Regions from separate parts of the Mucilaginibacter angelicae genome, predicted to be linked through region 2. Evidence: riboswitches for the same ligand, from Rfam matches in the RefSeq annotation. Region 2 holds a riboswitch; each other region holds the start of a gene.

Region 1 (3,284 bases), on a different contig from region 2:
CAGCGGATGGCATCAATGGTAGCTTGTTCTATTTCCTTTTCGTATTGTTCAAGGGTTAGGTCGCCTTTTTTAAACCTGGCGCGGAGCTGGCGGATATCATCCGTTTGCGGGAATGAACCGATAGTAGTAGTAGGGAATGACGGTAAATGAAAGCGCTCGCGCTGTATTTGCTGACGTACCGGGAAAGCACTTTGGCGGGTAGCATCAGCTGCAGTGATTGCGGCAACACGGTCTTTTACTACCTGTTTATGTACTTTTTGTGATGACCTCCTGCTTTCGATAGCTTTTTTGTTGGCTTCCAGCAAGTCATTATTTCCTTCAGTAATTTGTTTCAGTTCACTTACTTCGTTCAGTTTTTGTTTAGCAAATGCCATCCAGTTTTTAATTTCCGGATCGATGGCTGTTTCCAGGTCAAGATCTATCGGGCTATGCAGCAGCGAGCATGAAGGCGCAACGATCACCCTGTCGGTACCCAGTTTTTCAACAGCTTTTTGGATCAGGCTTACTGATTTTTCATAATCATTTTTCCAAACATTGCGGCCATCAACCACACCTATTGATAATTTAAGGTGTTCGGGGATCAGGGCAAGCACTTCATCCAGTTGTTCAGGGGCACGTACCAAATCAACATGTAGCGCTGCAACAGGAAGGTTAACCGCTAATTGTGTATTGTCCAATAGCGCTTCAAAATAGGTAGCTACCAAAAGCTTGACGCCGCTTACCCGGTTGGCAATTGCCCGGTAGGCAAATTCAAATGCTTCTTTTTCTTTTTTGGAAAGATCAAGCGCCAGGCAAGGCTCATCCAGCTGAATCCATTCGGCACCCTGCTGTTTCAGGCGGTTAATGATATCGATGTAAACAGGAACCAGCTTTTTGATCAGGTCAATGCGCTCAAAGCCCTGCTCTTTTTCTTTACCCTGCAGCAGGTAGCTTACCGGCCCAACCAGTACCGGTTTGGCTTTTTGTCCGAGTTGCTGTTTGGCGCTGTTGTATTCGCCAAACACGTTTTCATGAAAAATACGGAACTCCTGGTTTGCAGTAAATTCGGGTACGATATAGTGGTAATTGGTATCCAGCCATTTGGTCATTTCCATGGCGGTAATGTCGAGGCCGTCTTTCTGATAGCCACGGGCCATGGCGAAATAAAGGTCGATTTCGCTATTAGCTTTTACTTGTGACAGCACCGGTGAATAACGCTGAGGGATAACGCCCAGCATCAAACTGGTATCTAATACCTGGTCATAAAAGCTAAAATCATTACAGGGGATCAGGTCGATACCTGCGTCCAGTTGGGTTTGCCAGTTTTCTTCTTTGATCTTACGGGCGACTTCTTTCAAGTCTTTCAGATCGATTTTGCCTGCCCAAAATTGTTCGCAGGCTTTTTTTAGTTGTCGTTGGCTACCTATTCGCGGATAACCCAGGTTTTGCGTCAGCATTTCTTTAAAGATTTAATTAGAAAAACAGTTAAGTGTTTTTTACAAACTTTACAATGCTTCACGAAAAACAGGGCATACTGCAGTCTTTCATCCAGGCAGATTACTACCCATGAAAACCATCAGATCAGACCATTTGCTTTATTCAGCGAAAGCATTGTCCTTCCAAAATAGGCAGGTATCCTGGCTTATAACATTTCAGCCATCCTTCCCATCCGTTTGATACAGACAGTGGACATTGCCGGTTGAAATCTTTGGCGTTATTTACAGTTGCGCGACAGCCCGTGATTTGCACACGGTTCCCTTTTAATTACCCCTTGGCTAAAGGGGTAAACCTTTTCTGATAGAAAGTAAAGAACTATTGTTATGATTTTGTCCTATCTTAGGATTAAATTCTAAGCAAATCTAATAAGTTGGATTTAATAACTATATAATGGTGGTTAATTAGGTGTAAAAATCTAATTTTGTCATTATTTTAGATTGTTATACTTTGTTTGTATAGTAATCATCACAATAAAAGAAAATTATTCTATGGACGAACTGGACGACACGGACAAACAATTGCTCAAGCTACTGGGCGAAGATTCTGAAGTAACTATAAAAGAACTGGCAGCCAAAGTGAACCTTTCGCCAACGCCGGTTTTTGAAAGGGTAAAACGGCTGAAGGCGAATGGTTACATCAAAAAATATATCGCATTGATCGATGCTGAAAAGCTTAATTACGGGCTGATTGTTTTTTGCAATATCAAGCTGAAACAGCATGATAAAAGCATCGGTCATAGCTTTGTGACTGATATTATGAGCTTGAAAGAAGTTGTTGAATGTTATAATATTTCCGGAGATTTTGATTTTCTGCTTAAAGTTTATGCAAGGGACATGAAACACTACCAGGATTTTGTGTTCAACAAACTGGGCTCGGTTACAAGTATCGGCAGCACGCACAGCACTTTTGTGATGTGCGAAAACAAAAACTCTTATAATATCAATTTATAGCTATTAATCAGGCAGTCCGTAAACAATCTTAGAAGCTGTTAAAAAAATGCAAAATATTCATTGCCGTTGGTTTTAACCAACGGTAAAAAAAGTTAAAAGTTTTGGCTTTAGCCTAATTATGCAAGCGGATTTAGGCTGAAGCCCTTTTATTGCTACTCATTGTTCCGTTGGTTAAAACCAACGGCAATGATTTTAAAAATAATCGCAATCAATTTTAAACAGCTTCTTAGTAAAGTCAATTAAGATGTTTCCCGCCCGGCTGAAATGCCCCGGCAACCATTGCGCCCAACCTGCCGTATTTATCCACGTGCAGTTTGTTGGTATTTACACATATAATTGATGATTTACGTTTCAGTAACCTATGATTACTCTCCCGGATTTGACAAGGCCGAAAATTGGTTTCACCGCACCCGCGCTTACACCGGGATTTTGCAATGTTTAGGGGAAGCAGAAACAGTGATCAGCATAAAGGAAATTGATGTTGAAGGCACTATTACCCACAGAAATGTACAGCATGAGTTCGTCAGCTTCGGCAAAAAGAAAAGCTGGTTTCCTTTTAAGCGGAACCGCTTTATCAAAAGCCTGAACCCGGATGTGGTGCTTTTGCAGGGACTGCTTTATCCTTTACAGTTTTTGCAGTTACGCTTGCTATTGAACAGGCGTGTCAGGATCATCGCACAGCACCATGCCGAAAAACCTTTTAACGGTATTAAAAAATGGGTACAGCGGCTGGCCGACCATTATATTGATGCTTACCTTTTTGCTTCGCATGCACTTGGGATGACCTGGGTGACCAATGGAAATATATCCTCGGCCCAAAAACTCCACGAGGTAATGGAAGTATCATCCATTTTTTAT
Region 2 (3,284 bases):
CACTTTAATTCATACTGATAAATCACCTGGCCAAGATTTTTCAGGAAAGGGAGGCACACGGTTGCGTATTCGTATTTATTATCGTTCAGTATGCCATCTTCATTTGATTGCACAACAGCGCTGAGCATAAACTCCACCTTATTTTTAAAATCAACGATATAGGCATTGTCAATATCGTAGCCATAACTATCACCAACTTTATTAAAAATCCTGATATCAGGATTAATTAAAGCTGTGCTATCTCCTCCGTAAAACAAAAACTTGCAATAGGCCGGGAAATATTCAGGCCGGTTATAAGTAGGTTTTGTGTTTTCCGTTGGGAAGGTACTCATGTAGCGATAAATGAGCTGATAATCATCCGCTGATAAGTTAAAGCGCTGTGCTTTCGGGAAAGTTTCAGGAAACAGCAATCGTTTAAGCACCATTTGCTGGTCGGCAAGAGAATAGACATTCTTTTCCGAAAAATCAAGAGGTTTATTAACCAGCCGGTCGCTGCTGTCTAAATAAGCTTTGCCCTGCAGCATATTTTCCAGATGCATAGGATAATTTGATTCATCATATAGCCCCGGTTTATGATAAATTAGCTTATTATCATTGTAAAAATTCATGGGATTGGTATGCCTTGTGCTTTCACCAGCATCGCCGATAGCTAACCTGCCTACAATACGGGTATTGTCAAGATGGTATTTCTTAAGCTTTTGGTTGATCTCCGCACGGCCTACAAATTCGTATAACCGGTTAAAAGCATCGTTATCGCTTACCAGTAAAATCTTTTTGATATAGTTTTCTATACTGGGCAGGCCTGTTGCAGATGATGTATCTGCACTGACTTTAGTCTGGCCGGCAAATGAACTATCGATGATCATAACCGATTTTCGGCTGAAACCTTTTACTTTTAACTCGTTCAATTTTTCAAGCGCAAATATTGCTGTTGGTAATTTTACTGTGCTTGCCGGGTAAAAATAATGCCGCGCATTTAGGCGGTAACTATATGAACTAAAGTGGGGAATATTGTTTTTATCCCTGTCTATCCTGGTGTATAGGATTTGTACTTCGTTTTGAGTGGGATGGTTCAAAATGCCTGAAAATAATTCCGGATGCCCATGTAATATGCCTTTCAGAAAAACGGTATCAGGCTGTTGGGCAAAGCTGCCAAATGCCGTCATCATCAGTAATAAAATACAGAAATGTTTCATCCCGCTAAATATAACTATGTAGTTTGAGGTTGACAGATACTTATTGTACTTTTACAGCGCTTTAGGTTTCATTAAATTATTATTTAATGAATTAAAAGGGAATACGGTGTAAGTCCGTAACTGTCCCGCAGCTGTAAGCTCCGTAACCATTGCCAAATCTATAAAGTCACTTCCGGTAAACAGGAGGGAAGACCAGGCAAAAGGGGAGTAAGTCAGAAGACCTGCCAAGGCACTATATATTATTCATAGCTTTCGGGGATTGAAGCTTGAATGTGAATGCTCTTCTATTGGTGTGTTTTCATTTCAAAATCTTCCAAAATTGAGTTTTGTTGCGGATATGAAGAAACGCTTACCTATAATTTTTTGCAGGCAATTATCGCCAATAAAAGGCTATAGCTTATTGCTGTTTATGGCGCAGGTAGCATTAGGCACTAAGGCCTCGGCACAATCAGATACTACCAAAAAAATCAATGAGGTTAAAGTTTCTTCTTCGGCTATACCTCAAATTCAAAACCCGGCGCCGGTACAATCAACATCTGCAACTGATTTTAAACGAACTGCATCGTTTAACGTAGCTGATGCTATCAGGAATTTTGCAGGGGTTAATATTAAAGATTATGGCGGCATTGGTGGTTTAAAAACGGTATCAGTACGGAGCCTGGGTGCAGATAATACTGCTGTTTTGTACAACGGCGTGCAGCTTAATGATGCACAGAACGGGCAAATTGATCTTAGTAAATTTAACTTGAACAATGTTGAGGAAATTGTTTTGTACAACGCCCAACCAACTGATATTTTACAAACAGCCAGGGCATATGCTTCGGCTAATGTACTTGCCATTAAAACAATTCACCCGGTATTAGATTCCCGGAAGCCTTACAATATCATTGTTGGAATTAAGGGCGGCTCGTTTGGGTTAGTAAACCCTTATTTACAATGGCAGCAAAAGGTCAGTAAATATTGGTCGTTTGTGATCAATAGCTCCGTTCAGGAGGCAAATGGAAGATATAAATATCATGAAGCCAAAGACGGCTCCGATACCCTCGCAGTGCGTAAAAATGGGGATGTTCATGTTCAACAGGCAGATGGCGGGCTATACTGGACAAAATCGGATAGTGATAAATTCAATCTCCAGTTTAATTTTTACAACTCAAAAAGGGGATTGCCCGGGCCTGTTGTTTACTATGCCGCACCTACTAATCAAAGGCTGCAAAACAGGGACTTTTTTGTTCAATCCGGCTATCAGCATAAAGCGGTTAATGGGCTTCAATTATTAATTAATGCCAAGTATGCACATAGTTATGTTCGATACCTTGATACAGGTGTTTACAACAGCAACGGGGTAATTGATGAACATTACCGGCAAAACGACTTCTATATATCAGGAGCATTGGCATACAAGTTCACGCCTAATTGGAAAATATCATATGCTTCGGATGCTGATATCAGCAATTTGCAATCTGACGTTTATAAATATGCATTCCCAACGCGTACAAGCTTGTTCAATGTTATAGCCACCGATTTCAGTATAGGTCAATGGCGCCTGCAAGCCAATTTATTAAACACTTATATACATGATGAGGTTAAAAGCGGTCCGGCAGCAGCTTCAAGATCAGCATTTACACCTGCGGTAATTGCTACATTTAAGCCTTTCGCCAGTCAAAACCTGCTTCTTCGGGCTTATTACAAAAGCACATTCCGCAATACTACTTTTGCAGAACAGTATTATTACGCCATTGTGCCCCGGCCTTTAAAACCTGAATATGCTGACCAGTATAACATTGGGGCCGCATACACCAAAAGCTTTGCCGGTATTTTTGATTATATCAATATCAGCGCCGATGCTTATTATAACCATGTAAAAGACAAGATCTCTTATATCCCAACCCGTTCGCCCGAAACGCCTTCCGTAATTAATTTAGGAAAAGTTGATATAAAAGGGCTTGACGTTGTTTTAAAAAGCGGCTTTAAACCATTTTATAATTGGAAGGGTTTATTAAGCGTTAGCTACACCTATCAGCAGGCACTGGATGTGACCAATCCAACTGACCTGTATTATCTTGAGCAAATTCCATATACGCCCAAACA
Region 3 (3,284 bases), on a different contig from region 2:
AAACTCCGGACTCATTTGCCATGAAGCCGTAACCGTTGGAGTATACTCGGTTTTGCGGCCCGCCCCCTCGTATAATTTAACCTTATCATTAACAAAAGTGCCCAGCACCGAGGCCTGCAGGCTAAAACGCCTTAGCTTAAGTTGCGAAGCCAGCGAAACCAGTTCAACATCGCGGGTAGGATATGCAAACCGGTACAGGTTAGCATCAAGAGAGTTACGCTGGTAATCGGTCGAAATATCCACATCCCAAACCGGCAGGATACGGTAACGGTTGGCTACCGAAAAATAAAGTTCATGCTGATAAAAACGGTTATCCAGGAAGCCCGCAGTAGTAACAAATTCAGGATCAAGATAACGGAGGTAATCATCGGCGTATTTGGCAATCAATGCTACAGTGTAACGCTTCCGGGTATTACTTTCATAATTGGCCTGCACAAATTGGTTACGGTCCCACTGGCGCTGTAAATAGTTAAACTTATTGGATACAATTGCACCCGGAAGCCCCCGGTTTGAAGTATAACTATACACTTTGATATTCCACTGGCCGTTTTCCGAATTGCTGTTGATGCCACCTTCAACCCGATATGATTCAACGTCTGTATTATTACGCACCGCCGTAGTGTCATAAATGCCGTTGGTGTACCTGAATTTATAGCGGCCGTTAGCGTCTGTCCACTCCGTACTGAGATAGGCGGAGGTGTTTTTATCAATCTTCTGTTGCCACAGCAACGACGGGTTAACGAGTCCGAAAGAACCGGTTTTGTAGGCAAGGCGGATGTGCGTACGTTCTTCATGTTCAAATTTAGGCCGGGCACTTTGCAGGTAAATGGAACTTGCCGCCGAAAAACCTTTTGCAGCCTGAAAGGTTTCACTGCGCTGTCCATTGTACAGGTCCACTTCCTCCATGTTATCAAGCGAGAAACGGCCAAGGTCAACCTGTCCGTTCTGGGCGTTTCCCAACTCCACACCATCATAAAATATGGCTACATGATTACTGCCGAGACTTCTTACATTAACGGTTTTCAATCCGCCAACACCCCCATAATCCTTAAGCTGCACCCCGCTGAAAAACCGAAGTGCATCAGCAACCGACAGGCTGTTGAGCCGCTGCAACTGCTCGCCTTTTAATACCTGTACCGGTGTTGGTGATATATTGCGGATATCGGTTTTGGTACCCCTAACCTCTACCTGTTTAAGGTGATTGACCTTAACAGAATCTGTTTGGACAGTATCTTTTTTATTAACAGGGGATTGTGCCGAAACCTGCAGGCAGCAGCAAACGGTTGTAATCCCGAAGGAAACAAGCCATAAAATGCCATTTATACAGCCATTACGTGTTGCGAACGTTTGGCGCACAGTTAATTTCATGAGTGTTGTGGGTTAAAAAACCTCACAGCAAACAGAACGACGAATTACAAAAAATGAAATACACGAAAGGTATCCTCATTCCAGCTTCAATCCCCGAAAGCTATGAATCAATATGTGCAATGGCAGGTCTTCTGACTTACTCCCCCCGGCCCTGTCTTCCCATCAGCCAAACGGCTAACAGTGACAATAAGAATGGGCTTTGGTGTTATGGAGCTTACAGCTGCGGGACAGTCCCGGATTTACACCGGGTTCCCTTTTAATCACGGGCGTTAAATTTCCGTGAACCAAAAGCAGGACAAATGTATGTATTAAAAGTTTAATTAAATAAGTAGTAGTTTACAAAACGAGCATAATATCACCAATGAGGTAGGCAAAAGCAGAAAACTAACCATAGTGTATTGCCCTGTACGAATACAACAAACATTAATTAAAAGCTTCCCGGCCGGGGATGCGGATGAGGAACCAGCGTAGCCAAGCAGTTTCAGGCTAACTACAGGTGTTAATCTGCAAATCCGTCTGCTTTTTAATCCATATTTACCTGCAGAAAAAAGATTAGATTTAAATTTTATGTTAATTACCTAAAATCATATATTTGCAACCCATCACGGGGGATTAGCTCAGCTGGCTAGAGCGCTTGCATGGCATGCAAGAGGTCATCGGTTCGACTCCGATATTCTCCACTGCTTATCAAGCACTTACGTATTTGTAAGTGCTTTTTTTATGTTTACCTTGATTTTGGGGTTAAAATTTCTCTTTAGTTTGACTGATAACGAGAATAGTTTGCTCCTATTCCTGCTGAAATAAAAAAGGCTTTACGGTTTCCTGTAAAGCCTTTTTTATTTCAAACATGAACAAACATCATCTGCCTTTTACATTATTCGACTTCAATGGTGGTGGTTTCTCCTCCCCGTCCACGAGCATCAAACACCCGCATTTTTACTTTACCTTTTAATTTTAAGGGCCTGTTATAAATGGTACTTTGACTGCCCGGTTCTGCCCCATTGGTGGTATAGCGTATGGCCATACCGGGAAACTGTTGGTTTGCCTTCCCCAATCCGTCCAACTGCATAAGGCCCGCGGCCGGGATCCTGAAATAATAGCCTCCACGATACCATGCTAATTTGGGCAGCTCCTTTTTGCCTAACTGATTGGCAAATATGTTCCAGTACTGCTCATATTGCGCTGATAGCTTTGCAGTGTCCTGTTCGGTTTCCCATTGCGGCTGTTTTGCCCAGGCCTTTTCAGCCAGCGCCAGTAACCTGGGTAATATCATATACTCCATCTGCCTGGCCGACTTGATATTCTCGCCCCAAAGTGCGCCCTGTATCCCCCTGATATTTTTACTGCCTTCAGGTGTTAATCTTTGTTTGTTCTCAAAATAGCCTGCCGCGTATGGATTGCCCGGCATATCAACTTTTGCATTACGATAATAATTATAGGGAATGAACGACAACATTTTTTTAGTTTCCAGGAAGCCGAGCCATTCATCGCCCGGCTCATAAAATGATCTTTGATAGGCCAGATCGAAGTAAAAATAGTCGATACAGGTAAGCACAGTCTTGTAACCTGCATTAGCCGCCTGGTAAGGAATATCTTCATTGCCTCCTACATTATACCAGGCATCTACACTAACCCCGTTATTAATAAATTCAGGTATGCTGATCACCTTCCGCGATTGATTATTCTTTTCTGTTCCGATGGCGAGCTCTTCCCAGGCGTAAAGTTTAAGGCCACGCCTGCCGAGCAACTGCTGCACCTGCTTGAAGTAAGACAGAAAAACATCGTTGATATTGTGCAAAACTGTATTCTTCTTCATCATAGCCCTGATGGCAGGCGACATTTCCCAGGTTCCGGCGGGCACTTCGTCTCCGCCCATATGTATCATGGTTAAATCGGCGCCCGCTTCCTGATACATG

What was found. A riboswitch is a leader RNA that binds a small molecule or an ion and turns the genes downstream of it on or off. The one in region 2 is predicted to bind cobalamin.
Region 1: linked by a shared signal. The riboswitch ahead of metE (5-methyltetrahydropteroyltriglutamate--homocysteine S-methyltransferase) and the one ahead of ACFFGT_RS27135 (TonB-dependent receptor plug domain-containing protein) in region 2 are both predicted to bind cobalamin.
Region 3: linked by a shared signal. The riboswitch ahead of ACFFGT_RS21235 (TonB-dependent receptor) and the one ahead of ACFFGT_RS27135 (TonB-dependent receptor plug domain-containing protein) in region 2 are both predicted to bind cobalamin.

The regions. Positions count from the first base shown of each region.
Region 1 covers NZ_JBHLTS010000017.1:322,038-325,321, reverse strand. Annotated here, with positions in the region: gene metE (5-methyltetrahydropteroyltriglutamate--homocysteine S-methyltransferase) at 1-1,436, opposite strand, end outside; cobalamin riboswitch at 1,590-1,787, opposite strand; gene ACFFGT_RS06270 (Lrp/AsnC family transcriptional regulator) at 1,965-2,426, shown strand; gene ACFFGT_RS06265 (glycosyltransferase family 4 protein) at 2,766-3,284, shown strand, end outside.
Region 2 covers NZ_JBHLTS010000076.1:204,476-207,759, forward strand. Annotated here, with positions in the region: gene ACFFGT_RS27130 (serine hydrolase) at 1-1,196, opposite strand, end outside; cobalamin riboswitch at 1,242-1,439, shown strand; gene ACFFGT_RS27135 (TonB-dependent receptor plug domain-containing protein) at 1,534-3,284, shown strand, end outside.
Region 3 covers NZ_JBHLTS010000066.1:58,061-61,344, reverse strand. Annotated here, with positions in the region: gene ACFFGT_RS21235 (TonB-dependent receptor) at 1-1,368, opposite strand, end outside; cobalamin riboswitch at 1,473-1,672, opposite strand; tRNA gene ACFFGT_RS21230 (tRNA-Ala) at 1,975-2,048, shown strand; gene ACFFGT_RS21225 (family 20 glycosylhydrolase) at 2,243-3,284, opposite strand, start outside.